DNA from 4 places in the Rhodococcus sp. NPDC056743 genome. Region 4 is predicted to be linked to each of the others. Evidence: riboswitches for the same ligand, from Rfam matches in the RefSeq annotation. Region 4 holds a riboswitch; each other region holds the start of a gene.
What was found. Region 4 has a riboswitch for cobalamin ahead of cobN (cobaltochelatase subunit CobN). Riboswitches for the same ligand answer to the same signal wherever they lie in the genome.
Positions count from the first base shown of each region.

Region 1 (7,507 bases), on a different contig from region 4:
CGGCAACAACATCGGAGCGATCTGCGCCGGTCGCCGCGGCACCGACAGCCGACATGATGTTGAGGAAGCCGTGCTGCTCGAAACCCGTCTCGGGATCCGTATTACGTACAGCGTGATGCAGCCCAGCGGTGGCCTTGAACGGAATGCCAGCGCGGACAACGGAAATGATGGCGTCGGCGAGTTCGTTCTCGTCGGGGTATGCCTCGGCTTGAACGCCACCAGTGCGGAACTTCGCGCTGTAGCCGGACTTTTCGAGCGCGGCGATGTAGTCGTCGCGTCGGCTGTCTCGTGGTACCTCGACAAAGATGTCGATGTCGGGATACGCGGTGTGAAGGCGTGCCAGCTCGTCGAAAGCGTGATCAGCCGCTACGTCGGCGGGCGTTCCGACCTCCACGGCGGCGACGTCGACGCCCGGGATGGCCAAAGCTTTCGCCACGGCTGCCGCGGTGGCGTCCGGACCGGCAGGAACTGTGAGACTCAGTGTCACAGGCTGATCGGCGCAGACGTGCGCGGAGAGTTCGTCCAATCGCGGCGCGGGGAAGACGAACGGGCCGACCAGTGCGGAGTAGCCCGCTTCGAGGTACGACTGATGCGACGGAACTGCTTCGGCAAGAGGAGCATTGCCGGGCGGGAACAGGGCAGCGTCGTCGCACAGCCCGCGCAGCAGTGGGGAGATGACGGTCATTGCTGCGGCCCCCGTCCCGCCCAGCTCCAAGCGTAGTTGTCGTCTTCGCAGGCCAACGCGCCTTCGCCGAGTTCGAGCGGCCGGAACGTGTCGACCATGACCGCCAGCTCGTCGAAGAACTCTGCACCAATGCTGCGTTCGTATGCTCCTGGCTGCGGGCCGTGTGCGTGTCCGCCGGGGTGAACCGAGATGGAGCCCTGGCCGATGCCGGAGCCCTTGCGTGCCTCGTAGTCGCCGCCGCAGTAGAACATGATCTCGTCGGAGTCGACGTTGGAGTGGTAGTACGGCACCGGGATCGACAGCGGGTGGTAGTCGACCTTGCGTGGCACGAAGTTACAGATCACGAAGTTGTTGCCCTCGAACGCCTGATGTGCCGGCGGCGGCTGGTGCACGCGGCCGGTGATGGGCTCGTAGTCGGAAATATTGAAGGTGTACGGGTACAGGCAGCCGTCCCAACCGACCACGTCGAACGGATGCGTCGGGTAGACCATGCGGGTTCCGACGATGCCGGCAGATGTGCGGTGCTTGACCAAGACCTCCACATCGGTACCTTCGGCGATCAGGGGAGTGGTGGGCCCATGCAGGTCGCGTTCGCAGAACGGTGCGTTCTCGAGCAACTGACCGAACCGTGAGAGGTATCGCTTGGGGGGAACGATGTGGCTGTTCGCCTCGATGGCGTACGCGCGGAGCGGCTTGTCGCCCTTGGGGATCCAGCGATGTGTCGTGGACATCGGGATGAGGACGTAGTCGCCTTCACGCGCTTCTAGTGCGCCGAAGACCGTTTCCACGGTAGCTTCGCCGGATTCGATGTAGACCATCTCGTCGCCGATTGCGTTGCGGTACAGGGGAGATGCCGCTCCGGCGATGACATAGGACAGGCGAACGTCGGCATTGCCGAGGATCAAGCGTCGCCCGGTCACCACGTCTGTTTCGGCCCAGATGCTCTCCGGGAACAAGTCGTGCAGCTTCAAATGGCGCGGTTTGAGCGGGTGATTGGGGGTGGTGCTCTGGTCGCGCAGTTCCCAGACCGTTGCGTCGACGATCGCCGACGGAATCTCGCGGTGATAGAGGAGTGACGAGTCGGAGGAGAATCCTTCCTCGCCCATCAACTCCTCGTAGTAGAGGTTGCCTGCTTCGTCACGGTGCTGAGTGTGACGCTTCGGGGGGACATTGCCGAGTTGTCGGTAAAACGCCATGTCCGGCCTCCTTCTGTGCTGTTTCCGTCTGACTCACATTGACCAGATAGTAAACACATTAACTAAAATGAGGTGACAGGTGCAACCCTTCGTCGGGTATCTGTTGTGTTGTTAGTTCCGGCCGCGCACGTCGAACTGGCTGCGATTGCTGATCAGTTTGTCCAGGAGCATGACAAGAATTCGCTGTTCTGCCTCGCTGAGGACGCTGACCCAGGCGTGTTCGCGTTCGTTTTGCTCGCGAAACGCCTCGACCATTTCTTCTCGCCCCTTCTCGGTCAGATAGAGCTGCACCGAGCGGCCGTCGTTTGCGGTAGGACGGCGATCGATCAGGCCGTCGGCGAGCAGTGTCTTGGATAGGTTCGATACGGCCGCCCGGCTCATTCCGGTGAGCTCAGCCGCGGCTTTCGGCTCGATCGGCCCGGCTAGCCAGGTGACGAACATCAGGCGAAAAGATGACCACGACCAGCCGCGTGGCCGGTGGATCGAGGACTCGAGATCGTAGGTGACCACGTTGGATGCGCGGTTGAGTGTCAGGAGAACCTCGGTGGCGAGATGGTGGCGAAAGCCGTGCTCGTCGGACAGTCGTTTGTTCGCCAACTCGATGAACGACCAAAAGTTGAGTTCTCCGGCTGTTCCCTGAGTTTCTTCTGCTGCGGCTTCCATGGCGTCACTCTAGCGCGAGAAGCCGGTCTGTTAGTACATGATTTGACTAAAAAGGCACACCCCGGTGCGTCTTTCTGGTAGTGCGCAGTACCAGAAAGACGCACCGGGGGCACAGCCCTACAGTTCCGCTCGTACCAGCTTTGCTGCCTCGACGAGGTTGCGCAACGAGGCCTCGACCTCGACCGGGCCGCGCGTCTTCAAGCCGCAGTCCGGGTTGACCCACAGCCGTTCCACCGGGACCGCCGTGAGTGCTTCGCGGAGAGAATCTGCTATCTCGTCGACGCCAGGCACGCGAGGCGAGTGGATGTCGTACACGCCCGGGCCGACACCCAGGTCGAATCCGACGGCGCTGAGGTCATCGAGAACCTCCATGTGCGAGCGGGCGGCTTCGATCGAGGTGACATCGGCATCCAGGCCTGCGATCGCGCCGATCACGGCACCGAACTCCGAATAGCAGAGATGGGTATGGATCGCCGTGGAATCCGCGACGCCCGACGTTGCCAGTCGGAACGACCCGACCGACCAGTCCAGGTACGCCGGTTGGTCGGCCGCACGCAGCGGAAGAAGCTCGCGCAGAGCGGGCTCGTCGACCTGGATGATGCCGATGCCGGCGGCCTGCAGGTCGATCGTCTCGTCCCGGATCGCCAGAGCAACCTGATTGGCGGAGTCGGCAAGTGGCTGATCGTCACGCACGAACGACCACGCCAGAATCGTGACCGGTCCCGTGAGCATCCCCTTGACAGGCTTGTCGGTCAGGGACTGCGCGTAGGTGATCCAGTCGACGGTCATCGGCTTCGGGCGCGAGACGTCGCCGTACAGGATCGGCGGACGCACACAGCGCGTTCCGTACGACTGAACCCAGCCGTGTGCGGTCGCGAAGAACCCGTCGAGTTGCTCGGCGAAGTACTGGACCATGTCGTTGCGCTCGGGCTCGCCGTGTACGAGCACATCCAGGTCCAACTTTTCCTGCAGCGCAACCACATCCGCGATCTCGGCGCGCATGCGGGAGATGTATTCGTCTGCGTCGATCTCGCCCGTGCGCAGTGCCGCGCGTGCCACCCGGATCTTGGATGTCTGCGGATACGAACCGATAGTGGTGGTGGGAAGCGGAGGGAGCGACAGCAATTCGGCCTGTGCCTTGCGACGTTCTGATGCCGGGGCTCGGTTGGTCGCCGAATTCAGCACGGCGTCAAGGCGCCCACGCAGGGTCGCGTCGTTGAGACGCTTGTCGTCCCGGCGAGTCGACGCGGCGGCGCGGGCCAGACCGAATTCGTCTTCGACGGATTCACGTCCGTGATTCAGTGCGGTAGCAAGTGTGACCACTTCCCGTACCTTCTCGGCGCCGAAAGCGAGCCAGGAGCGCAGCGCCTTGTCCAGATCCGGTTCTCGAGAGAGCGAGTACGGAACGTGCAGGAGCGAGCACGACGTCGAGACGGCAAGAGTGTCGACGCTGCCGAGCAGAGCGCCCAGCGAGGACAGCGCCGAATCCAGGTCGGTTCGCCAGATGTTGCGGCCGTCGACAACTCCGGCGACAACAAGTTTCCGGGCGAGTTCGGGGACGGAACCGATCGAATCATGTCCTGCGACAAGGTCGATCGCCACACCGTCGACGCCAGTGGACGCCAGGGCCGGAAGTGCGTCGCCCAATGATCCGAAATACGACGCCAGCAGGATTGCCGGTCGATTCGGCAGCGACGAGAGCTGTTCGTAGACGGAGCGTGCGGCTTCGATCTCCTCGGCGGTGCGGTCACCGACGAGCGCGGGTTCGTCGATCTGGACCCAGGCGGCCCCGGCGTCGGCGAGCTTGCCGAGAAGGTCGCCGTACAGCGGAATCAGTTCGCCCAGTCGAGGGAGCAGCGGCTCGTCGTTTCCGACTGCCTTCGAGAGCAGCAGGAACGTGACGGGTCCGATGACAACGGGGCGAGCGGGGATTCCGTCGGCGAGGGCTTCCGCCAGTTCGCCGAGCACCTTCGAGGCATCGAGTGAGAACGTCGTGGACAGTGAGATCTCGGGGACCAGGTAGTGGTAATTGGTGTCGAACCACTTGGTCATCTCGAGCGGGGCGATGGTGTCGGTGCCGCGTGCGGCCGCAAAATAGCGGTCCAACGGATCGGCGACGGACGCGACCCGTTCCGGCAACGCTCCGAGAAGCACTGCCGTGTCGAGCATCTGGTCGTAGAAAGAAAAGGTGTTGATCGGGACGGAGTCGAGGCCCTGGTCACGGAGGTCGGCCAAGCCCTGCCGACGGAGGTCACGGGCTACTCGCGCCAAGGCGTCGGCGTCGATACGCCCCGCCCAGTAGCTTTCGATTGCCCGCTTGAGTTCGCGATGAGGACCGATGCGCGGAGAGCCCAGCACGGTCGCGGTGAATGTAGTTGTCACGGAGTTTCTCCAGATTGCCAATGCACTGATGGCCACTGCCGGCAGACGGGTACACCTCATGAGGCCGCATCAAACGTGCGACCACTTCTCGAGATCTACGCGCCCATTCCACGAGGCGGTGGACCGTCGGGCACGGCGTGCCCGACACAGTCGGCAGGTCTTCGGACTCGCGGGCTCTCGATCGAGGTGATCGAACCTACTGGCCGTCGCTTCCCAGACAAGTTGCCCAGTGCATGTAGACGGCGGTCGTTCCTGCTTACCGCTGCGGGACAGTCCCGGATTTTCACCGGGTTCCCTCTCACTCCGTCAGCCTGAGCTGACGGAGCTTCGACGCCAGGAACGGTCTTCGGGGCTCCTCATGACCGCGCCGGGCGAACCAGCTGCATTGCTCAGCATAGGGTCACGAGCGTCAGAGCAGGAAAAGGAGTGCCTGTATGCCTGGGCTAGGCGCGCCACGAGTACGAGTTCGAGTCGGGAGGTACGCGGGGAAGATTCTCCGATGATCGGAGGTTCTCTGCCATTTCGACCAGCAATGCCTGTGAGGCTGGGGAGAGGTCGACGACCCGAGACGTGAGGTTGCGTAGGCGATCGTTGTGAAGCTGGGCGAGCAGCAGGTGATCGGAATCGCCGCTTGCGAGAAATGGCACCTCTTGGTCTGGGTTGAAAAAATAGTCCGGAGTCACTTCGAAGAAGCGTGCGAGGGCGGCGACAACTTCGGGTGACGGGTTGGTTCGGACGCCCGTGCGGAGTTGTGACAAGTAGGGAGTCGAGATGCGGCAACCGTCTTCGGTCATGCTGCGCACAACCATGGCGTTGGTGACGTGATTGGGGGCGGACTCGAAGAGCGCATTCAATCGTTGGCTGAATCTCTGCGCCATGAGCCTTCCCCCCGTGTTTACCCGTCCACCAGTTGATAACTAGGAAATAACCACAGATAGGTGGACACTCCGTTAGTTGGTTCCGCACAGTGTTCCTGTGGAATCAGATAACAGGATACGTGAATATTTCGGTTCGAACTGCAGGCGTGAGCGGGATTGACGCTCATTGCGACGGAATTGCCGGAAACGGGACTCGATGTGGGGACCCTGTTCTCCTCACAACCAACCATTGGCTTCGGCAATTCGAGCGGATTCTCCGCGGGTTGCACCACCGGTCTTCCCCATCGCAGACGACAGGTGATTGCGAACGGTGCCAGCTGAGAGGAAGAGTTCGGCCGCGATAGCTGCGACGGGCGCGCCGGCCTTCGCGGCGCGCAATACTTCGGTTTCGCGATCGGTCAGCGGAGATTCGCCGCTGACGAGGCTGTCTGCCGCCAGTGTGGGATCTACGACGCGTAATCCGGCGTGGACGCGTCGTACCGCGTCGGCGAGTTGCCGTGCCGGGGTGTCCTTGACGACAAAACCCGTGGCCCCGGCATGCATCGCCTTGCGAAGAAACCCCGGCCGCCCGAAGGTTGTCACGATGAGTACCCGGGTCTGTGGGAGCACTTCGAGCAACGCCGACGTGGCGGCAATCCCGTCCAGTCCCGGCATCTCGACGTCCAGGAGCGCAACATCGGGGCGGTGTTCCATCGCTGCCGCAACAACCTCGTCTCCTCGGCCGACTTCTGCGACCACGCTCAGATCGGTTTCGAGATCGAGGAGTGCGGCAAGGGCGCCGCGGACCAATGCCTGGTCGTCGGCAAGTAGTAGCCGGATACTCACGTGTTCTCCTGTTCGTGGACCTGCAGTGAAAAGCCGTGTTGCGCGGCGGCGTTGATGGTCAGACGGGCTCCCGCTGCTGCGGCGCGTTCACGCAGTCCGGTCAACCCGTTGCCGATCGTCGTATCCTCGCCGCAGATGCCGTCATCCGCGATCTCGACGCTCTTCTCATCGATGGTGATGGTGCATTGTGTTGCGGCGCTGTGACGTACGACGTTGGTGACACCTTCCCGGACGGTCCACGCAAACAACTCACGCAAGTGGCGCGGGACCATCTCGGTACTGTTCGGGGCACGATCTTCGATGCCCGCAGCACGCAGAGCCTCCCGGGCGCGGGCGATCTCGACAGGAAGCGAGATGGTTCGAAATCCGTCCACGGCAGAGCGCACATCGGCTAACGCGTCTCGGGAAAGTCGTTCGAGATCGTCGAGTTCGCTGCGGGCTCGCTCGATGTCGACGTCCAGCAATCGGTTGGCCAGTTCGGCTTTGACGGTGATGACAGTGAGTGAGTGTCCGAGGATGTCATGGAGATCGCGCGCCATTCGTGCGCGTTCCTCCACGACGGCCCGCTGTTCCTGTTCTTCTCGTTCGTGGGCCATTGCAATATTGCGTCTGATGAGGGACATGACGCCCCGTGTCGCAAACGCGGCGGCGCACACTCCCAGTGACAGGCCGGAATAGTTTCCCCATCCGGCGCTGACGCTGACGATTTCCACGGAAGCCGCAAAAGTCAGGGTGAGAATGCCACCGGCCACGGTCGGAAGGAGTGTCACTGCTGTGACCGCGAGGTAGGGGGCAGTTGCGAGACCGGTCGGGCCGACGCTGATGATGATCACAGCCGCGAGTGCGGTCAGACCGGCCAACGTGAGTACCGCGCGGCG
Region 1 is NZ_JBHTZI010000011.1:288,182-295,688, reverse strand. It holds gene ACFRFQ_RS25740 (hypothetical protein) at 1-685, opposite strand, end outside; gene ACFRFQ_RS25735 (homogentisate 1,2-dioxygenase) at 682-1,881, opposite strand; gene ACFRFQ_RS25730 (MarR family winged helix-turn-helix transcriptional regulator) at 1,993-2,544, opposite strand; gene metE (5-methyltetrahydropteroyltriglutamate--homocysteine S-methyltransferase) at 2,662-4,926, opposite strand; cobalamin riboswitch at 5,061-5,262, opposite strand; gene ACFRFQ_RS25720 (helix-turn-helix domain-containing protein) at 5,370-5,804, opposite strand; gene ACFRFQ_RS25715 (response regulator) at 6,021-6,629, opposite strand; gene ACFRFQ_RS25710 (sensor histidine kinase) at 6,626-7,507, opposite strand, start outside.
Region 1: linked by a shared signal. The riboswitch ahead of metE (5-methyltetrahydropteroyltriglutamate--homocysteine S-methyltransferase) and the one ahead of cobN (cobaltochelatase subunit CobN) in region 4 are both predicted to bind cobalamin.

Region 2 (7,507 bases), on a different contig from region 4:
ACGGAGCGCATCAAGGTGTTGAAGCTGTTGGCCGACGCCGTTGCCGACGGTGGGACAGCACCCATGATGAGGGCGGGCATCGAGCCGTACGCAAGGCCGATTCCCGCATTGCAGATGCAGCTCACGATCAGCAATCCCCAGGTGGATCCCATGAGGAGCATCGACGATCCGTACCCCAGCGCGATGACCAGGGTCCCGAGCAGCAATGTCACCTTGGGTCCGCGGGCGGCGGAAAGCTTTGCGCCCGCGATGGAGACGGCCATCATGACAAAACCGCCTGGCGCCATCCACAGGCCCATTGCGAGCATCGACTGACCCATGCCGTAGCCGGTGGCGGCGGGCAACTGAAGAAGCTGGGGCAGGATCAGAGCCTGGGCGTACATGGCAAAGCCGACGGCAACCGAGGCTGTGTTGGTGAACAGTACCTGCGGCCTCGCGGTGATCCGCAGGTCCACCAGCGGGTCGTCGGTGCGGAGTTCCCACCAACCCCAGACAGCCAGGACGATAACGGTGGTTGCGAACAATCCGACGGTTGTTCCACTGGCCCAGCCCCAGTCGGCGCCCTTCGAGACGGCCAACAAGAGCGATATCAGGCCGACGCCCAATCCGAGTGCGCCGATGAAATCGAAGCGACCGCCTGAGTTGTGCACCGGAGTAGCGGGAACGAAGAACCAGATCAGCACAGCGATGATCACGCTGAGAACGGCGGAACCCCAGAAAAGGACGCGCCAGTTGGTGTGCTCGGCCACGGCAGCTGCCATGGGCAACCCGAGTGCGCCGCCGATGCCCATCGAGGAACTCATCAGTGCAATGGCGGAATGCAGCTTCTCCGGCGGGAGCAGGTCACGCAACGCGCTGATTCCCAAGGGGATCATGCCGACGCCGATACCTTGAAGTCCGCGGCCGATCACCATGGGCATCAGCGACGATGCCATGGCTGCGACAACCGACCCGGCGATCAGCGGGATGGAGCAGATCAGGATCATCTTGCGCTTGCCGTACAAGTCACCGAGGCGACCGGATATGGGAGTTGCGACGGCACCGGCAAGCAGTGTTGCGGTGATGACCCACGATGCGTTGGACGCCGTGGTGTTCAACAGTTTGGGGAGGTCTGCGATCAGCGGTACGACGATCGTCTGCATAAGCGCGGCGACAATGCCTGCAAATGCGAGGACTCCGACAAGTCCGCCTGCGCGAACGTCGGGTTGGGTGGAATTCTCCACGCCCTTCTCCTTTTATTAAGGTAAAGAATCATTTACTATGCAAACGAGTTGCATCATGCAAGAGATGTGCAGCATACATATTTGTTGTTCGCTGCATCGGGTTGTGCGTACCGTCTGGTCGAGATTCGGTGCTCGGATCGAGAATGGATCGGTAGAAGGACGGCATGGACAAGCCCACGCATTTGATCGAGTTCGAAACCATGTTGCTCGGGCGATACGTCGGCCTTCAGCCGCCGCAGTACACATACGGTCGCAATCAACTCGATCGCAGTGCCTACACCTTGCTCAGTCGCATCGACATGCAGGGCCCGATGTCGCTCGGTGAACTCGGTGAGGCTTTCGGGCTGGATACGTCGACGCTCAGCCGACAGACATCGGCGATGGTGAATTCCGGACTGGTGCAACGTATTTCCGATCCAGATGGCGGCATGGCGCGAAAGTTCCGCATCACGGACGAGGGGATGCGCCGACTCCGTGCGGACCGGGCGAGAAACGTGGACGGGCTGGATCAGGTTCTGGCTGATTGGGAACCCGAGGACGTTGCGACTTTTGCGATGTGGCTCCGGAAATTCAATTCCGATGTCGAGAGGTTTTCCGGGCGCCCCTGGCCACGAACGTAGCGCGACTTTCATCGCGTACTTCGATTGCAACTGGTTGCAACGCTTGTGACCAGGACCACTGATGCGATGTGCTGTGTATCACATTCCGAAAGAAGGAGAAGTGATGACGCAAACCATCGATTCCGCAGTTGCAGCCCCGGAAAGCGCGACGGCTGTAACACCCCAGGAGCGCGTCGACGCCTGGCTGGCGGATTTCGAGTCGGCACTCGCGGCTCGTGACATCGAGCGTGTTGCAGGCAAATTCGCCCTCGACAGTTTCTGGCGAGACCTGGTGTCGTTCACCTGGAACATCAAGACCGTCGAAGGCCGCGAGCAGATTGCCGACATGCTCTCCGAGCGTCTCGATGACACCGATCCTTCAGGGTTCCGGACCACCGAGACACCGGACGAAGCTGACGGTGTCACTTCGGCCTGGATCGAATTCGAGACTGCAACCGGGCGTGCGCACGGGCACCTTCGTCTCAAGGACGAGCTCGGCCAGCCTGTCGCCTGGACCCTGCTGACGTCGCTGCAGGAATTGAAGGGGCACGAAGAGGGAAAGGGCACTCGCCGGCCGCGCGGAGCGAAGCACGGGGCAGATCCGAACCGCGTGACGTGGGCCGAGCAGAAGGAGATCGAGGACCGCGAACTCGGTTACACCACGCAGCCTTACGTCGTGATCGTCGGCGGCGGCCAGGGCGGAATCGCGCTCGGTGCCCGGATGCGGCAGCTCGGTGTTCCGGCCATCGTGATCGACAGCCACGAGCGGCCGGGCGACCAGTGGCGCGGACGCTACAAGTCACTGTGCCTGCACGATCCGGTTTGGTACGACCACCTGCCGTACATGCCGTTCCCCGACAACTGGCCGGTGTTCGCGCCGAAGGACAAGATCGGCGACTGGCTCGAGATGTACACGAAGGTCATGGAGGTTCCGTACTGGAGTTCCACCACCTGCACCTCCGCGTCGTTCGACGAGAAGGCCCAGGAATGGACCGTCGAGGTCAATCGAAACGGCGAGAAGCTGACGTTGCGTCCCAAGCAGTTGGTGATGGCGACCGGTATGTCCGGCAAGGCAAACGTTCCGACGTTCCCCGGGCAGGACAAGTTCCTCGGCGATCAGCACCACTCGAGCAAGCACCCCGGTCCGGATCAGTACATCGGTAAGAAGGTCGTGGTCATCGGGGCCAACAACTCTTCGCACGATATCTGCGGCGCTCTGTGGGAGAACGGCATCGACGTCACGATGGTGCAGCGCAGCTCGACGCACATCGTGAAGTCGGATTCGTTGATGGATCTGGGCTTGGGCGATCTGTATTCGGAACGCGCCCTCGCCGCAGGTATGACGACGCACAAGGCGGACCTCACGTTCGGTTCGCTGCCGTACCGGATCATGCACGAGTTCCAGATCCCGGTGTACGACGCAATCCGCGAGCGTGACAAGGACTTCTACGATCGCCTCGAGAAGGCAGGCTTCGAGCACGACTGGGGCGACGACGGTTCGGGCCTGTTCATGAAGTACCTACGACGCGGCTCGGGTTACTACATCGACGTCGGCGCGGCAGAACTGGTTGCCAACGGAGACATCAAGCTCGCGCACGGCAACATTCGTGAGCTCACCGAGACCAGTGTCATCCTCGAAGACGGTACGGAACTGCCGGCCGACGTGGTGGTTTACGCAACCGGCTACGGCTCGATGAACGGTTGGGTGGCCGATCTGATCGGTCAGGACACTGCCGACAAGGTGGGCAAGGTGTGGGGGCTCGGCTCGAACACGACCAAGGATCCGGGACCGTGGGAGGGCGAGCAGCGCAACATGTGGAAGCCGACGCAGCAGGAAGCGCTCTGGTTCCACGGCGGCAATCTGCATCAGTCGCGCCACTACTCGCTGTACCTCGCGCTGCAGTTGAAGGCGCGCTACGAGGGCATTCCGACGCCGGTGTACGGATTGCAGGAAGTGCATCATCTGAGCTGAAAAACTACTGCTGTGCGCCTTCGTTAACCGCCCGCGGTTAATAAAGGCGCACAGCAGGTTCAGCGAAGGGCGAACTTTTTCGCGACGTCGGCATCCCTGGTCGCGCGCTCGGTGAGAAAGGCAAACGCCAATCCGAGTACAAGCCACAAGGTTGCCTGTGTAGCGAGGGACGAGAGACGGAATTCCCACAACAGAGTCGCTGGGAAATCGTCGCCCACTTCGTTGATCGTGGGCAGTGAGACATAGCCGATCACGACGATCACGAGGAACGCGGCGACCGGAGCGGCGACGCGCACACTGAGGAACTCGTGGGCGGATACAGCTTTTGCCGCGGCAGCGGCGGCGGTGACGGCCAGCAGTCCGAGGATCACGGTCGCGAGCCACAGCAAGGTTCGCTGGTTGATCGTGTCTGGATCGCCGACGGCCGGTGGATTGGCCGGGTACTTGAAGAACGGCACCGCCTCGATGGCGAGCCAGCCTCCCAGTGCGATGGCCATCGCCAATAACGGTCCGGACATCGCGGTGATCCGCCGCGCGTAGTTGGCGACCACAGCGAAGATGGCGCCGAGGGCCAAGCCCGCGAGCGACGTCGCGAGGAAGAGGCCGGCGCGTTGACCGTCACGACTGACAAGTGGGGCTTCTTCGTCGCCGTGGGAGTGCCCGGCAGTTTCGCCGGCAGCACTGTTGGCTTCTTCGATCGCGATGGCAGCGTTGACATGCGGTTCACCCAACACAAATGCAACTCCGCCGGCAAGGATGCCCGCGATCAAACCAGCCAACAAGCCACGAATCAGAAGCTTCGTGAAATTGTCGACTAGTGGCACGGGAGGCCCATCAAGTGGCGTCCGTCGTGCATCAGCTCATGCATGTACATGCCAGTGCGTGAGATTGCGCCCTGGTCGAATCCGACCAGGTAGAGAGCCAGCATCGCGAACAGCAGAACAGCTGCGGCGAAGAAGGCGAGACGAGTCGAATCGATCGACGAGTCGGGAGAGTAGGCCAGTGCCATCGAAGCCTCCTGGGATTTTCGCGTCCCCTAGGTCAAATGCGATGGCCGAAGTGTCTGGCTGTCGAGGTGGTTCACCTCGAATTACAGTGGCGCGACCGCTCCGGGCTTTCACCGGATTCCTGTCGACCATCGCGTGTACAGAGCGCACTTTAGCAGTGAACACACAAAAATCGTGAAGGATTTTGTTCGCGTACCGAACAGAATCCTTCACGATCGTGGGTCAACTCTTGGCGGGAACGTCCAGAACTACTTCGAACTCGAGCAGCGACGCACCTGAGGCGACGGGCTTGGCGCGCTCACCGGAGTGCGCTGCGCGGGCCGGGCCGTCACGCCAGTCGGCGAACGCCTCTTCGGTTTCCCACTGCGTGACCACGAAGTAGCGGTTCTCGCCGGCGGTGGGGCGCAGGAGCTGGAATCCGAGGAATCCGGGAGAGTTCTCCACGGCATGAGCGCGTGCTGCGAAGCGCTTTTCCAGTTCGGGGCCGGCGCCCTCGGGGATTTCGATTGCATTGATCTTCACGACTGCCATGTAGCCGACATTACCGCGCCGCTCCACCGCGTACGGTGACATTCGTGTTGCATGACGAAGGTGGTACCGGCCGGCCGATTCTGCTGTTGCACGGCCTCATGGGCAGTGCCAGGACGTGGCGACGGCACGTGCCCTGGCTTCGGGAGTTCGGCCATGTCTACACGTTCGACGCGGCCGGTCACGGACGCCCGGCGCCCGCAGAATTGACGACCGAGGCATTTGTCGAGGACCTTGCGTCGGCTGTGGCAGGGATCGACGCGCCGATGATTGTGATCGGTCACTCGATGGGTGCCCTTCACGCGTGGTGTTTTGCCGCCGCACATCCGGACCGAGTGCGCGCGTTGGTTCTCGAGGACATGGCACCGGATTTCCGCGGGCGCACTGCGGAGAACTGGGCTCAGATGGTGTCGTCGTGGCCGAGGCCGTTTGTCACCGAGGACGCCGTGAAGGAGTTTTTCGGTCCGGTTGCGGGACAATACTTTCTGGATTCCTTCGACCGCCGCGACGACGGGTGGTACCTGCACGGCGACGTGTCGACCTTCCGCGATATCTCGGAAGAATGGGGCACACGACATTTCTGGGATCAGTGGGGAGCGATCAAGGTGCCCGCCCTGCTCATCGAGGGTGAGTTCACGATTACCCCGCAAGGCCAGATGCTCGACATGGCAGAGCGTCCGGGGACTCGGTATGTGCGTATTGCCGACGCCGGTCACCTTGTCCACGACGATCAGCCGGAGCGGTACCGCGACGAGGTGACTGCGTTCCTCGTTGATCAGAGTTGACTACGGATCGACGCTCCCACTTCCTCGAGTTCGACGGCCCGCCTCGCCAGGAGTCCGGCCGCAAATTTGGCTTTGTCCCCGCTGTGCCGCGGCACGACGTGCAGATGTGAGTGAAAGACGGTTTGACCGGCGGCGCGGCCGTCGTTGACCAGAATGTTGACGCCGTCTGCGGCGATGTCGCACCGCCGTAGCGCGCCGGCGATGAGTGTGCCAACCCGGAACATCTCTGCGCCCTCGTGGTTTTCGAGTCCCCCCAAGTCGGTGGCGTGGCGTTTGGGCACGACAAGGGTGTGTCCGCGGCTGACCGGGCGCGCGTCGAGAAAGGCGAGGACGGTTTCGGTTTCGAAGACACGAATGGCGGGCTCGTCTGCCGTGATGATGTTGCAGAAGACGCAGGTATGGCTCATGACTACAGAATGTATCGCGACAGTGAATCAAAGCGGACGGATCGAAGCGGTCGGATCCAAGCAGACGGATCAGAGTAGACGTAGCTCCCGGGCACGCGCGAGTGCTTCGCGTCGATTGTGGACCTCGAGTTTTCGGTACAGCGTGCGTACCTGCGTCTTGACCGTGTTGACGGAGGTGAAGAGTGCGTGTGCCATCTCGGTCACACTGGCGTTGGATGCGATCAGATCAAGGACCTGTCTTTCTCTCTCAGTCAGAGTGACCAGGTTCAATTCGTGCGGAAACATCTCGCCTGGAGCAAGTTTCAGAAATCGGGCGAGCGCGCTCGATCCGGTGTCTGCGAGGGATTCGAGGTGCTCGACATCGCGTAGAGAGATGGTCGAGAACGATCGCAGATTGCCGGTCTGGTCAGCGATGCTGCACGCATTGGACCAGGCCTCGGCGGCGCGACGCGGCTCGTCCCCCCGAGAATGCGCGACGGCTTGAATCAGGAGGGCTTCCATCTGCGGACGTGGGTACGACTGAGCCGCCCAATCGAATTGGTGGCACAGAGCGATAGCGGACTCGTTCTGACCAGCCCGTTGATACAGGCGAGCGACGGAAACCAGCGTCCAGGGGTTGGCGGCTGGTTCGGTGATGGACGAGGACAAAGACATTGCCAAGTTTCCGTCCCCGAGTGCGAGGGCGAGATCGATTTTGGTGGAGCGCAACAACGGTAGCGCAAACGAACCGGGTTTCAACTTTGTAGGGTTGTCGGAAATTGCTTTGCGCAGCAATGCGATAGCCGTTGCTTCTTCCCGGCAGGCGAGTGCGTACTGGCAGTGCGTGTAGAGAACAAATGCCCACAGTTCGTCGTTGGCGTTGGGTTCTCCGAGGGCTGCGACGGCCTCATGTGCGTCGTCGAGGTCGAGGGTGCAGAGTGCAGTCAACGCGCGGGCGATCAGGCCTGGCGTTCGCACCATCGAGTGGAGCCACCCAAATGTATTCG
Region 2 is NZ_JBHTZI010000004.1:108,603-116,109, forward strand. It holds gene ACFRFQ_RS10540 (MFS transporter) at 1-1,223, opposite strand, end outside; gene ACFRFQ_RS10545 (MarR family winged helix-turn-helix transcriptional regulator) at 1,388-1,843, shown strand; gene ACFRFQ_RS10550 (NAD(P)-binding domain-containing protein) at 1,947-3,794, shown strand; gene ACFRFQ_RS10555 (CbtA family protein) at 3,854-4,618, opposite strand; gene ACFRFQ_RS10560 (CbtB domain-containing protein) at 4,609-4,803, opposite strand; cobalamin riboswitch at 4,835-4,970, opposite strand; gene mhuD (mycobilin-forming heme oxygenase MhuD) at 5,024-5,332, opposite strand; gene ACFRFQ_RS10570 (alpha/beta fold hydrolase) at 5,377-6,114, shown strand; gene ACFRFQ_RS10575 (HIT family protein) at 6,105-6,521, opposite strand; gene ACFRFQ_RS10580 (LuxR C-terminal-related transcriptional regulator) at 6,591-7,507, opposite strand, start outside.
Region 2: linked by a shared signal. The riboswitch ahead of ACFRFQ_RS10560 (CbtB domain-containing protein) and the one ahead of cobN (cobaltochelatase subunit CobN) in region 4 are both predicted to bind cobalamin.

Region 3 (7,507 bases), on a different contig from region 4:
CGACGGCGTTCACTTTCACTCAGAATATCGAGTCGGTACACACCCCTGCCTCGGCGGTTGTCGTATCAGTGAAGGTCGAGGGTGATTTTTCCGGAAGCCCCGTCCGGTTACACCACCACTTCACTCTTGACGGTGATCGGATTTCCGCTCTCACGGTGTGCCCCTGATGCCCACAGCAGACGAACTTCTCGGGGTAGCCGTCGTGGCCGATCTGGCAGACTGTCTCGAGCGCGCAACTGGTGATACGCGCCTTGCCCTCGTTCGAGGTAGTTCATCCGAATTCGACGGAATGAGTCTCGGCGAGCGCACACGCGTCGTACGGGACGCGATGATTGCCGAACTACCAGAGGACTATCCAGTCTTCGCCGAGATCATCCGCCGTGCACTTACCGAGGAGACCTTCACGGGGTGGATGATCTGGCCGGTCACCGAAGCTGTCGCCGTGTCGGCCACGCGCGGCGAGCGGCTCGAGGATTTCGACGACGGTATGGCGCTGCTCGCCGAGTTGACGTCACGGTTGACCGGAGAATTCGCGATCCGGACGTTCCTCGACGCGAATCCCGCGCGAGCGTTGGAGATCGCTCTCGGATGGACAGATCACGAAGACGAGCACGTTCGACGCCTCGCCAGTGAGGGCACCCGACTGCGTCTGCCCTGGGGTAGGCGGGTGAAAGCGTTGACGGAGAACCCAGAGTCCACCGTCTCGATTCTTGACGCGCTGTACCGTGACGAGTCGGAGTACGTGCGGAGATCGGTTGCGAACCATCTCAATGACCTCAGCCGCGCGGACGCCGCGTTGGCGGTGTCAATCGCGAAGCGTTGGCTCGGCGATCCCGATGAAACGACGTCCAAAGTGGTTCGCCACGCACTGCGCAGCCTGGTGAAAGCCGGCGACGTCGACGCGTTGGCCCTGCTGGGCTTTGCGGCGCCTACGGATATCGCGATCTCGGACTTTGTGATCGATCGCGAGGCTGTTGATCTCGGCGGGGACATCGGATTCGGCTTTGCCGTGAGTAACAACGGTGGTGAGCCCGTGACCGTGGCAATCGACTACATAGTCCATCACGTCAAGGCCAACGGACTCACCACTCCGAAGGTATTCAAGCTGACCACGCGCTCGCTCACGCCAGGGGCCAGTGCACAGATCGCGAAGCGACATTCCTTCAAGCCGATCAGTACGCGGCGGTACTACGCGGGTACACATTCCGTCGAGGTACAGATCAACGGTGTTACACAGGGCCTGAGATCTTTTCAGCTCGGAGTCGCTGCGGACGATAGCTGACCGAGGGATAGCCGTCCTCAGGATCGATCGTAACTTTTGCTCGAACGCGGTAGACCTGTTCGACCAGTTCCTCGGTGAGCACTTCGACCGGTGTACCTGTCGCAACCACCCGCCCGCGTTCGAGCACAACAAGACGGTTGCAGAACATCGCCGCCACGTTGAGGTCGTGCAGCGCAATGTAACTGGTCACCGGCAGGGTCGACACCAGCGACAGGATGTCGAGTTGGTGTGAGATGTCGAGGTGGTTGGTCGGTTCGTCGAGCAGCAGCACGTCCGGTTGCTGAGCCAGTGCGCGGGCGATCTGTGCGCGTTGACGTTCACCACCGGACAGTGTGTGCCACAAGCGTCGTCGCATCGACGTCATGCCGGTGTCGGCGAGTGCCTGATCAATCGCGTCGTCATCGGCTTCCTCCCCGGAACCGAACAGCGTGCGGTGCGGAATGCGGCCGAGCCGGACGACGTCGAGCACACTGATGTCGACTTCGGTGTGGGCGTGCTGATCGACCACTGCGATCTTGCGGGCGACTGCGCGTCGGGGAACGCTGCTGATGCCGGTGCCGCTCAGCGTCACTTCGCCGGAATCAGGAGAGGTAACTCCAGCCAGGATGCTGATGAGCGACGACTTTCCTGACCCGTTGGGTCCGAGGATCCCGATAGTGTCACCCGGTTGTGCAGCGACGCTTACGTGGTCGAGGATCAGGTTCTTTCCGCGATGCCAGACTATGTCGTGCGCTGCGAGGCTCATGCGCTTCTCCTCATTCGGAACAGGATGACCGCAAACGCCGGAACGCCGATCAGGGCGGTCACCACGCCGACCGGAATCTCCTGGGGCGCAAACACTGTGCGTGCGATGGCATCAACCCACACCATGAAGATCGCACCGATCAGCGCCGTTGCGGGGAGCAATCGACTGTGCCGCGAACCGACCAGAAAACGGGCTGCGTGCGGAAGTACCAGTCCTACAAAACCTATCGCCCCGGCAGCGCTGACAAGTGCGGCAGTGATCAACGCGGTGATGGTGAGGAGGAGTAGTCGAACGCGCTGGACGGGGATACCGAGTGTCGCTGCGGCGTTGTTGCCGAAAGTGAAGGCGTCCAACGCCGGAGCTTGAGCGAGACACACAAGGATTCCACCGGCAACCACCACGCCGCACACTGCGACGTCCGTCCAGCCGGCGCCGGCCAACGAACCGAGCAGCCAGAACAGGACGCCACGAGTCTGCTCGGCGTCGGCGGAGGAAATGACGATGAACGACGTGAGTGCCGAGAACAGTTGTGTGCCGGCAACACCCGCCAAGACCACCCGCGACGTGCCGCCGCCGGCGCCCGCCGCAAGCAGCATCACCAGGCCGAACGATACGACGGCCCCGGCAAATGCACCGGCGGACAGCGAGATAACGCCGCCGCCGATGCCGAGCACTGCCACCATCACCGCGCCGGTGGATGCCCCGGACGAGATCCCGAGAACAAAGGGATCGGCCAGCGGATTACGGAGCAGCGACTGCATGATGACGCCGCACAACGCGAGCCCCGCTCCGCACACCGCAGCCAACAGTGTTCTGGGAAGCCGCAATTCCCAGACAATGCCGTCCTTGATCCGGCTGACGCCGGACGACCCGACACCCCAATGTTCGAGCACCACGGCGTACACGTCGCGAACCGACAGATTGGCCGGGCCGATCGTTATCGCCAGCGCGATCGAGAACCCGAGAACCACGAGGCCGGTCAGGAACAGAAATCCCAGAGTTGATCGGGATTCGAGACGCGCAGTGCGCGTGCTCAATTGGCCAAGCCCCAGTCTCGCAGTGCAGTGGCGGTCTTCTCGACGCCGTCGATCGTGCGGATCGAAGGGTTGAGATCAGCGCCGTTGACGACGATGTACTTCTTGTCCTGGACAGCCTGCAGACGCGAGGTGACAGGGTTGGATTCGAGGAAAGCGATCTTGCTGGCCAGTGCGTCGCCGTCGATGCTGCGTCGACTCAGGTCCGCGAGAACCAGGGCGGTGGGGTTGAGATCGAGGATGGTTTCCCAGCTGACCTGGGGCCATTCGTCCGTCGTATCGGCAAAGACATTCGTCGCGCCGACGGATTCCGTGATAATTCCGGACGAGCCACAGCATCCCGCCATGTACGGCGTCATGGTGTCGGCAAACCAGAACGCGAGTGAGACTCCGGACGCGTCGACGGCGTCGGACGCTGCAGCGAATCGAGCCTGGAGTTCGGCGACAAATTGCTCGCCTCTCTCGCGTACGTCGAAAATCGCTGCCAGATCCCGGACCTCTTGATACACCGTCTCGATCGTCAACGGTTCGGTTCGTGCGCCGTCCGCGTTCGATGCCGAGGACACCTTGCCGTCGCAACCGTTGTCGGTGGGCGAAAGGTACGTGGGCACGCCGAGCGCGGCGAACTGATCCCGGCTCGCGACGCCGCCCTCGGCGATCGTGGACGCAAACGAGGCCGACACGAAATCGGGTTCCGTGTCGAGGACAACCTCGAACGACGGCTTGTTGTCGGCAAGACGGGGGACTCGATCGTTGTCGGCTGCGAGGTTCTCGCGAACGGGGTCCGTCCACGTCGCGGTGCCGACCATGCGGTCAGCGAGACCGAGGGACAGCAGAATCTCCGTGGAGCCCTGGTTGAGGGACGCCGCACGTGTCGGTGGTGCGTCGACAGTGACTTGTCGACCACAGTTGTCGATGGTGAGCGGGTAGTTCGACGATGTCGCGTCACTCGCGGTGACGGAGTCGTCGGAGGCGCCGCAGCCGGCCAGGCCCAAAGCGAGAGCCGACGTGGCAACTACTACTGACGTGAAGCGCGTAAAACGCATGAAGAGGGAACTCCTTGCTCAGGGCTCGATTCGCGGAGCCGAGAATTCGCCGTGCTCGATCAGCGAGTATCCGGACTTCGATCCCTGAAGAAGGTTCGTCACCGTTGCGCGTCAGCCCTGGACTTGCACCAGGTTCCCTCGCCGATCGTGGCCGCACTAACGGCCACGTCAACCATACCGAGACGCTTGTTTCTCCCCGCGAACGCCAGGGGTGGAATTGACCACCTCGGCACTCGAGGTATCGTGGCCGTCATGCAGCGCGTCTATTTCTGGTTTAGCAGGCCGGCCCCGGGTGGGCCTGCCGGCGTAACCACGCGCTGACAACCTCCACCCAAGAGCCGGATTACAGACCGGCTCGCTGGAGTTCATTTCATCTCTGGGGTCGGCCTGAGAACAGGAAACCGAAACCCCATGACTGTCACCATCGACACCACAGCCACAGCGGACAGCCTCGACGATCAGCGCACTGTGAGTATCAGTCCGCTCGTATCGCCGGCGACTGTGCGCGCCCAGCACGCTCCCGACGAGGTCGCCTCCGCCACTGTGCGCAGCGGCCGCGCCGATACTGTCAACATCCTGAACGGCACGGACGATCGTCTCATCGTTGTTGTCGGACCGTGCTCGGTGCACGACCCCGAAGCCGCGATGGACTACGCCCGCCGGTTGGCTGCCAAGGCCGAAGAACTGCGGGACGACCTGCACATCGTCATGCGTGTCTACTTCGAAAAGCCGCGCACCACGCTGGGTTGGAAGGGCCTGCTCAACGATCCGCATCTCGACGGCACCTACGACGTCAACACCGGTCTGGGCATCGGACGCAAGCTGCTGCTCGACGTGTCGAGCCTCGGCCTGCCGGTCGGCTGTGAGTTCCTCGACCCGATCATGCCGCAGTACATTGCGGACCTGGTCAGCTACGGCGCAATCGGCGCTCGGACCGCTGCGAGCCAGGTGCATCGCCAGCTGTGCAGTGCACTGTCCATGCCTGTCGGAATCAAGAACTCCACCGAGGGTGATGTGCAGGTAGCCGTCGACGGTACCCGCGCCGCTGCCGCAAGCCACGTGTTCCCCGGAACCGACCTTGACGGTCAGGCTGCCTTGATCCGCACCGCCGGTAACCCCGATTGCCACGTCATTCTTCGCGGCGGCAGCGACGGACCGAACTACGACGCCGAGACCGTCGCGGATACCCTTGCCCGCTTGCGTAAGTCGAACCTGCCCGAGCGCGTGGTCATCGACGCGAGCCACGGCAACAGCAGCAAGGATCACGAGCGTCAGGTGATCGTGCTCGACGACATCGCAGCTCGTCTCGCCGCAGGTGAGCAGGGAATCGCCGGCGTCATGCTGGAAAGCTTCATCGAGGCCGGCCGTCAGGACCTGACCTTGGGCAAGGCGGACGAGCTCACCTACGGTCAGTCCATCACCGACGCGTGCATCGACTGGGCCACCACGGCAGCGCAGTTGGATCGTTTGGCACAGGCTGTTGCGGCTCGGCGCGGCTAGCAACTGTGCGCCTTTGTTAACCGCGGGCGGTTAACAAAGGCGCACAGCAGGTTTACGCCAGAACCTCTCGCGTGGCCGTGACCAGGCGTTCCAGCCAGGCATCCGTGCCGACGGCGCGGCGCAGCGGTTCGTTGGGCAATTCGATGCTGACCGGCAGACCGGCAGGCAAAGTCGACCAGATGTCGGCTAGGGCGATGCCTCCGGTGCCGGGCACCAGACGCTCCTCGCGGGCGTGACGGATCAGTTCTGCGTCGTCCTCGGGAGTGGGCGTCGAACCGTCGCACATCTGGGCGTAGTGCAACCATTCGCGCGGGATCGACTCGAGATCCTCGAGCGTTGTTGCCGAGCGGTCGGTGTGCAATGCGTCGACGAGAACGCTTCGAGCGGGACCGTCTGCGGCCGAGACGATCTCGATCGCGGCCCGCGCATCGGGCACAGCGGTCCACGGCATGAACTCGAGGGAGGCGACGATGCCGTAGTTCGCGCACAGTTCCGCGAGGCGGGCATAGGAGTCCGTGAGACGAACGCGGTCGCGGTCGTCGCCGCCGACCAGAACGGCCTTGGCGCCGAGCTGTGCTCCCGCCTCGAGGAGCGGAACGTAGTCGGCGGGATCGAAGTCGGCTGCAAGACGGATGATTTCGAGATCGAATACCTCGACCGGTGAATCATCCAGTCGACGCACCAGTTCGTTCAACCCCTGCTTGTCCTCGTGCAGGGGGTAAGCAGTAGTACCCGGTGCCGCGGGCATCAACCGGATGCCGATGGTGTCGAAGCCGTGCTTTTCGGCCAAGTCGACGTGCTGCATCGGCGCGGTATCGAGCACGGTGAGGGCTGCCAGCCCGAGTAAGAGTGTCATACGTGCGCTCCAACTGTCTTGGCGCCGGCCAGTTCCCGGCCGGCCAGGTAACCGAACGTCATGGCCGGGCCGAGGTTGATGCCGCCGGACGGGTAGTGCCCACCCATCACGCTGGCCTGATCGACGCCGACAGCGAGCAGTCCTTCGATGGGGCGGTCGTTGTCGTCGAGCACCTGCGACGACGAGTCGGTGACCAGTCCGGCGAAGGTGCCGAAGCTACCCGGTACAACTTTCACCGCGTAGTACGGGCCTTTCTGCAGGGGTGCCAGCGACGGGTTCGGCCAGGGATTGGCGGTATCACCGGATCCTCGGTTGAACGGTGTTGTGCCGCGACCGAACTCGGGGTCTTCGCCACTGCGGGCTCCGGTGTTGAAGGTCGAGACGGTCTTCTCCAACTGCGCCGGATCAACACCGATCTTCTCGGCCAGTTCCCGAACCGTGCGCCCACGTGTGAGGTATCCCGAGCGTAGGTACGGCTGGATCGGGATCGGCAGTGGCTTCGCCATACCGAGTGGGAGGTAGCGCACGTACTGCTGATCGGCGATCAACCACGAGCACACCTCTTCGCCCTCGGGAACCTGCTCGACCATCGCGAGCGTGTAGTCGTGGTAGCCGAGTGCTTCGTTGACAAACCGCTTGCCGTCGGCGAGAACTCCGATGACACCGGGCTTTCCGCGGTCCAGAATGTGCGGGAATACACCTTCCTTGCCGTTGCGGTAACGAACGATGGAGACGGGGCAGTACGCGACGGGGGAGGCGAGCGTGCGGTCGAGTCGTCCGCCCACGGATTCGCCGAGGGTGATGCCGTCGCCGGTGGTTGTCTTCGGGGTGAGTGACCAGTGCTCGTTGCCGGTGGGGGTGCGCGGGAACAGTTCACGTCGGCGGTCGATGTCCTGTGCAAAGCCGCCCGTTGCAAGAACGACACCGCGATTGGCAGTCACCGAGTACGCGCCGTCCGGACCTTCGAGGCGGACGCCGACAACGCGGCCGTCGTCATCGGTCTGCAACGCGGTCGCGGACGTGTTCACCCGAAACTCGACGCCC
Region 3 is NZ_JBHTZI010000011.1:275,300-282,806, reverse strand. It holds gene ACFRFQ_RS25680 (nuclear transport factor 2 family protein) at 1-167, shown strand, start outside; gene ACFRFQ_RS25675 (DNA alkylation repair protein) at 167-1,282, shown strand; gene ACFRFQ_RS25670 (ABC transporter ATP-binding protein) at 1,230-2,027, opposite strand; gene ACFRFQ_RS25665 (FecCD family ABC transporter permease) at 2,024-3,064, opposite strand; gene ACFRFQ_RS25660 (ABC transporter substrate-binding protein) at 3,061-4,107, opposite strand; cobalamin riboswitch at 4,151-4,283, opposite strand; gene ACFRFQ_RS25655 (3-deoxy-7-phosphoheptulonate synthase) at 4,519-5,607, shown strand; gene ACFRFQ_RS25650 (sugar phosphate isomerase/epimerase family protein) at 5,660-6,463, opposite strand; gene ACFRFQ_RS25645 (FAD-dependent oxidoreductase) at 6,460-7,507, opposite strand, start outside.
Region 3: linked by a shared signal. The riboswitch ahead of ACFRFQ_RS25660 (ABC transporter substrate-binding protein) and the one ahead of cobN (cobaltochelatase subunit CobN) in region 4 are both predicted to bind cobalamin.

Region 4 (7,507 bases):
GGTTGGTGCAGCGGACGCCGTCCCGTCGGAAACGTGTGCAAACTGGCATTCCGCCATTATGGGTCGAAGGACCGACAAAGGTCGGTAACTACTCCCCTTCGAGCTCACCTTCGGTTTCCAGATACACCTGACGCAACCCGTCGAGCGTCTTCTGCTCCGGGTGCTCCCACATCTTGCGCTCAGCAGCTTCGAGAAGTCGTTCGGCGATACCGTGCAGTGCCCACGGGTTGGACTGCGTCATGAACTTCTGGTTCTGCTCGTCCAGGACATACGTTTCGGCAAGCTTCTCGTACATCCAGTCCGCGACAACGTTGGTGGTGGCGTCGTATCCGAAGAGATAATCGACAGTCGCGGCCATCTCGAAAGCGCCCTTGTACCCGTGCCGACGCATAGCGTCGAGCCACCGCGGATTGACGACGCGAGCGCGGAACACTCGTGCCGTTTCCTCCGAAAGTGTGCGGGTGCGAACCGATTCGGGCCGGGTGCTGTCGCCGATGTATGCCTCAGGAGACTTCCCGGTCAGCGCACGCACCGTTGCGACCATGCCACCGTGGTACTGGAAGTAGTCGTCGGAATCCGCGATGTCGTGCTCACGGGTGTCAGTGTTCTTGGCCGCCACGTTGATTCGACGGTACGCGCTGCGCATGTCGTCGGCGGCGGGGATTCCGTCGAGGCCGCGGCCGTACGCAAAACCGCCCCACGTGGTGTAGACGTCGGCGAGGTCGTCGTCGCCGCGCCAGGTCTTGGAGTCGATGAGTTGCAGCAGACCAGCGCCGTAGGTTCCGGGCTTGGAGCCGAAAATACGCGTGGTTGCACGCCGCGCGTCACCGTGTTCGGCAAGATCTGCCTGTGCGTGGGCGCGGATGTAGTTCTGCTCATCCGTCTCGTCCAGCGCTGCGACCAATTGCACTGCGTCGTCGAGTAGCGCCAGGACATGCGGGAACGCGTCGCGGAAGAACCCGGAGATGCGGACCGTAACGTCGATCCGCGGGCGGCCGAGTTCTTCGAGATCGATAACCTCGAGGTTGACGACGCGTCGGCTGGCTTCGTCCCAGACGGGGCGAACACCCAGGAGCGCAAACACTTCGGCGATGTCGTCGCCGGAGGTGCGCATAGCGGCGGTACCCCACACCGACAGACCCACCGAGCGCGGGTACTCCCCGTGATCGGCCAGGTAGCGGGCGGCGAGGGACTCCGCCATTGCCTGACCGGTCTCCCACGCCAAACGCGACGGAACTGCTTTGGGATCCACCGAGTAGAAATTGCGACCGGTGGGAAGGACGTTGATCAGGCCGCGCAGCGGTGAGCCACTCGGGCCGGCCGCGATGAATCCGCCGTCAAGTGCGTGCAGCACCTGCTTGATCTCGCCGGAGGTCTGGCGCAGACGCGGCACCACCTCGGTGGCTGCGAACTGCAGAATCTTCACGACGGTCGGATCGTCGCTGAGTCCTTGCGCAGCAGCGGGATTCCACTCGGCCTCCGACATGGCACGGACCAGCGCGTGCGCCTTCGCCTCGATGTCGTCGACGCGGTTACGCGATTCGTCGCCGCCCTCGCTCAAACCGAGTGCTTCGCGAAGACCGGGAACGCTCTGCTCGCCGCCCCACATCTGGCGGGCCCGCAGCATGGCGAGTACCAGTTCGATCTCGGCGTCACCTTCGGGTGCGCGGCCGAGAATGTGCAGGCCGTCGCGGATCTGAACGTCCTTGATCTCGCACAGCCAGCCGTCGACGTGCAGGAGCATGTCGTCGAACACGTCTTCTTCCGGACGCTCGGCAAGCCCGAGGTCGTGGTCCATCTTGGCTGCACGCATCAGCGTCCAGATCTGCTGGCGGATAGCCGGCAGCTTGGACGGGTCGAGCGCGGAAATGTTGGAGTGCTCGTCGAGCAATTGCTCGAGGCGGGAGATGTCGCCATAGCTCTCGGCGCGAGCCATCGGCGGGATCAGGTGATCGACCAGCGTCGCGTGCGCGCGACGCTTTGCCTGCGTTCCCTCTCCCGGGTCGTTGACGAGGAAGGGGTAGATCAGCGGCAGGTCACCGAGCGCCGCGTCGGTACCGCAACTGCTGGACATGCCCAGTGTCTTGCCTGGCAGCCATTCGAGGTTGCCGTGCTTGCCCAGGTGAACAACTGCGTCGGCACCGAATCCGCCGTTGTCCGGGGTCGCAGCGATCCAGCGGTACGCGGCGAGGTAGTGGTGGCTCGGCGGCAGATCGGGATCGTGGTAGATCGCGACAGGCTTCTCACCGAAACCCCGAGGCGGCTGGACCATGAGCACGATGTTGTTGAATCGCAGTGCCGCGATGACGATTTCGCCGTCCGGATCCTGCGAGCGATCGACGTACAACTCGCCGGGCGCTTCGCCCCAATGCTCTTCGACGCCGCCGCGCAGATCTTCAGGCAAAGTGGCGAACCACTCGCGGTACTGCGCTGCCGAAATGCGGATCGGGTTGCCCTCGAGCTGCTCGGCCGTGAGCCAGTCGGGATCCTGCCCACCCGCGGCGATGAGGGCGTGGATCAGCGCGTCGCCATCCTTGGCGGCCAACCCGGGAACAGCGTCCGGGCCGTCGACGGGGCCGAGGTCGTAACCGGCGCTGCGCATTTCGGTCAGCAGATCGATCGCGCTGGCAGGTGTGTCGAGACCCACGGCATTGCCGATGCGAGCATGCTTGGTCGGGTATGCCGACAGCATCAACGCCACACGGCGCTCGGTGGTCGGGATATGACGCAACTTGCCGTGACGCACCGCGATGCCGGCGACGCGGGCTGCGCGTTCCGGATCCGGCATGTACGTGGACAGTCCGTCGGAATCGATTTCCTTGAACGAGAACGGCACCGTGATGATGCGTCCGTCGAATTCGGGGACCGCAACCTGAGTTGCGACATCGAGCGGCGACAGTCCGTCGTCGTTGGCATCCCACGTAGCGCGGCTGCTGGTCAGGCACAGTCCCTGCAAAATCGGAACATCCAACGCGGCGAGCGCTGCCACGTCCCAGGCCTCGTCGTCGCCGCCCGCGGACGCCGTAGCCGGCTTGGTTCCGCCGGCCGCGAGGACCGTCACGACCATGGCATCGGCGCGGCGGAGCGTGGTCAGCAATTCGGCTTCGGCGCTGCGCAACGACGCGCAGTAGATCGGCAGCGCAGTGCCGCCGGCATCGGCAATCGCGTCGCAGAGTGCCTGGACGTAGCGGGTATTACCGGCGAGGTGCTGGGCGCGGTAGTAGAGAACCGCGATAACGGGACCACTGCTGTCGGTGATGACGGGAGCAAAATCAGCGATTCCCCACGACGGCAACCGCGTCGGAGCCTCGAAGCCGTGGCCGGTGAGCAGCACCGTGTCTGACAGGAAGTGGTGCAGCTGCGCCAGGTTGTCCGCGCCGCCTTCGGCCAGGTAGTTGTGCGCTTCAGCAGCCACGCCCGGGGAGACTGTCGAGCACTCCATGAGGTCGGCATCCGGTGCGTGTTCGCCGCCGAGCACTACAACGGGCAGGCCACTGGCCAGCACCATGTCCAGGCCGTCTTCCCAGCTCCTACGGCTGCCGAGGATGCGCACGATCACGAGGTCGACACCGTCGAGCAATCCCGGTAGGTCCTCGGAAACCAGCAGGCGAGAGGGGTTTGCCCAGCGATACGAGACACCGTCGCCGTTGTCCTGACTTGCGCGAGCACTCAGCAGATCGGTGTCGGACGTCGAGAGCAGAAGAATCACAGGTGAAACCTTCCTGGGGTTTCGCGCCCCGTGAAAAAGATCTTTCATCGACAGCAGTTGAGGGTCTGACTCGTGTTTACGAACGGAAACAGTTCCGCGTGTACACACTCACAGTGGCGCGACCGCACCGGAATCTCACCGGTTTCCTCACCTGCTGTCACTGGTTGACCGTGATGCTACCGGTCGTGGGTCCGCGCTCTGCACGGTCGTACCCTTGACCCATGTCCACAGACCGTTTTCAGCCAGACGCGTGCCCTGGAGCGCTGCAGGTTCATCAGGCCGCTGACGGCCCGTTGGCTCGTGTGCGCCTCCCCGGCGGCGCTTTGGCCCCGCATCAGTTGCAGGCACTCGCCGAGGCTGCGCGTGACGTGGGCAACGGGCAGATGGAACTCACCTCGCGCGGAAATATCCAGCTCCGAGCGGTCAAGGACCCCCAGGTATTTGCCGAACGGATCGCGGCCGCTGGTTTGCTTCCCTCGGCAACGCACGAACGAGTTCGCAACATTCTGGCGTCGCCGCTCTCCGGCCGGATCGGGGGTGTTGCCGACGTACGTGAACTGGTTCACCATCTTGACCTAGCGGTGCAGGCGGACCCCGCATTGGCACAGCTACCTGGACGAACACTCTTCACACTCGACGACGGTCGCGGCGACATCAGCGGTCTGCACGGCGACTTCGGACTGCACGCGCACAGCGAATCCGAACACTCGCTCGTCCTGGCCGGGAATCGCACGAACCACCTGGTCCACGTCGACGACGCTGTGCCGTTGCTCCTGGACGCTGCCCACGCATTCCTGAGTCTTCGCGACAAGCACTGGCGCTTGGCGGAGGTCCCGGACGGAGTCGCTCGAACCATCGACCACCTTGGCCTGGCAGCCGAATTTTCCGGTGCCGTCGATCTGGCCCCGGACGCAGGGCCGTCCATCGGGTGGCTCGAACAACACGACGGAACCGTCGCATTGGGCGGTGGACTCCGCTTCGGGCTCCTCGACGCCCGGCTCGCCGAATTCCTCGCTGCCATCGAAAAACCCGTGGTCGTGACGCCGTGGCGCTCGATCATGATCTTCGATTTGGACGAAGGCGCAGCCGAGCAGGTGGTGCGGGTTCTCGCTCCGATGGGCTTGATCTTCGACGAGAATTCGCCGTGGCTCGACGTCAGCGCCTGCACCGGAAGCCCCGGTTGCGAGAAGTCGCTCGCCGACGTCCGGGCCGACGCCATCGACGCCGTCGAGCAGGATTCACTGCCCATCGAAGGCCGGCAGCACTGGGCCGGCTGTGATCGTTCCTGCGGGCGCCCCCGCGCGAAAGTAGCCGACGTGATTGCGACGACTGACGGTTACCGGGTGAATCCGACCGATCAGTGATGCCTCTATCCTGTGCCCCATGATCGAGTACATCCGTGACGGCGCAGAAATCTATCGCCAGTCCTTTGCCACAATTCGGGCCGAAGCCGACCTGAGCCGTTTTCCGGCGGATGTCTCACAAGCTGTTGTGCGGATGATCCATGCGAGCGGTCAGGTAGACCTGGTCGACGACATCGCGTTCACACCGAACGTCGTCACCGTCGCCAGAGCTGCTCTGCGGGCGGGTGCACCGATCTTCTGTGACGCGAACATGGTCGCCGCCGGCATCACCCGTACACGTCTACCCGCCGACAACGAAGTGGTCTGCACACTGCGCGATCCTCAGGTTCCGTTGCTGGCGAAGACAATCGACAACACGCGCTCTGCTGCCGCTGTCGAGTTGTGGGGGCCGAAACTCGAAGGCGCCGTGGTCGCGATCGGCAATGCGCCGACCGCTCTGTTCCATCTCCTGAACCTGATCGAAGCAGGCGGTCCGCGGCCTGCTGCTATCGTCGGCGGACCCGTGGGATTCATCGGATCCGCCGAATCCAAGGAAGCGCTGATCGAACATCCTAGCGGCATAGAACATTTGATACTGCGAGGCCGACGCGGCGGTAGTGCCGTCACTGCGGCTGTCGTCAATGCGATTGCGAGCGAACAAGAATGAGCGAAGGCAAGTTGTGGGGAGTCGGCATCGGACCCGGCGATCCCGAGTTGGTGACCGTCAAAGCCGCTCGCGTGATCGGTGAGGCCGACGTCATCGCATTCCATTCCGCGCGGCACGGCAAGAGCATCTCCCGCGGGGTTGCCGCTCCGTACATGCGCGACGGCCAGATCGAGGAACACCTCGTGTACCCGGTCACGACTGAAACCGTCGACCATCCGGGTGGGTATCAGGGTGCGATGGACGAATTCTACGAAGCCGCAGCCGAGAGGTTGGCCGTCCACTTGGCCGCCGGACGCACCGTTGCGCTACTCGCCGCAGGCGACCCACTGTTCTACAGCTCGTACATGCACATGCACAAACGCCTGGCGGATCGCTTCGAGGCCGAGGTCATCCCCGGTGTCACCTCCGTCAGCGCCGCGTCGGCCGCACTCGGAAAACCCCTGGTAGAAGGCGATGAGATCCTCACCATCCTGCCCGGGACGCTGCCGCAGGCCGAGCTCACTCGACGACTCAAGGAAACCGACGCCGCAGCGATCCTCAAGTTGGGCCGCACCTTCCCACCCGTCCTTCGCTCCCTCGAGGACGCCGGCCGACTCGGCGAAGCGCACTACGTCGAGCGGGCCAGCACACCACGCCAGCGCGTCGATGCTGCCGCCGATGTCGATCCGGACAGCGTTCCGTACTTCTCCATCGCCATAGTTCCGAGCCCGTCGAACAACGCCAGCCCGCGCGAAGACATTGCAGGTGAGGTTGTTGTCGTCGGCCTCGGGCCCGGTGACACCGCGTGGACCACACCCGAAGTGGCGCATGAACTTTCACTGGCCACAGACCTCGTGGGATACGGCCCGTACGTCGACCGCGTGCCGACCCGGCCCGGACAGCGCCGCCATTCCAGCGACAATCGCGTCGAAGCAGAGCGGGCGGCGATGGCCCTCGATCTCGCGAAGAACGGTGCCCGCGTGGCCGTCGTCTCATCCGGCGATCCCGGCGTATTTGCGATGGCTGCAGCGGTTCTCGAAGTGGCAGCCGAAGATCAGTGGCGCGGCGTTCCCGTCCGTATCCTCCCCGGTATGACGGCGGCAAATGCCGTGGCCAGCCGCGTCGGAGCCCCGCTGGGTCACGACTACGCTGTGCTGTCCCTGTCGGATCGGCTCAAGCCGTGGGAAGTAGTTGCGCGGCGCATCTCGGCGGTCGCGGCGGCCGATATGGCGTTTGCCGTCTACAACCCGGCGTCGAAATCTCGAACGTGGCAGGTCCAGGCCATGAAGGATTTGGTACTCGAGCACCGCTCCCCCGAAACCCCGGTCATCATCGGCCGTGATGTGGCCGGCGCGGAGGAATCGGTGCGCATCGTCACGCTCGGCGATCTCGAACCGTCCGAGATCGACATGCGCACGTTGCTGATCGTCGGATCGTCCATGACCAAGGTCGTGGATACCGGATCCGGTCGGCAGGTGTTCACGCCGCGTCGCTACCCCTAGCGTGGTTGTGAAGGATTTTGTTCGCTCAGCGAGCAGAATCCTTCACGATCACAGCGCGGATGTAGCGTCTGGTCACCCATGCCTGCACCAGACGCCCGATCGGGGCACCCACCCGTACCCACCAGGTACCTGGCTTGGAGAATGCCGTGATTTCGAGGCGAACCTGATGGCCGATTTCGTCGAAATGAACGATGAACGACTCTTCACCGCACTCGGGATGACCACGGCGCGTGCCGTACGCAAATCCGGCACGGTTCGGTTCGTCGACCACATAGACGACGCGGACGGGAACAGATATCGGTCCGAA
Region 4 is NZ_JBHTZI010000003.1:447,378-454,884, forward strand. It holds gene ACFRFQ_RS09325 (hypothetical protein) at 1-49, opposite strand, end outside; gene cobN (cobaltochelatase subunit CobN) at 89-3,709, opposite strand; cobalamin riboswitch at 3,748-3,896, opposite strand; gene cobG (precorrin-3B synthase) at 3,931-5,073, shown strand; gene ACFRFQ_RS09340 (precorrin-8X methylmutase) at 5,093-5,719, shown strand; gene cobJ (precorrin-3B C(17)-methyltransferase) at 5,716-7,200, shown strand; gene ACFRFQ_RS09350 (DUF1990 domain-containing protein) at 7,226-7,507, opposite strand, start outside.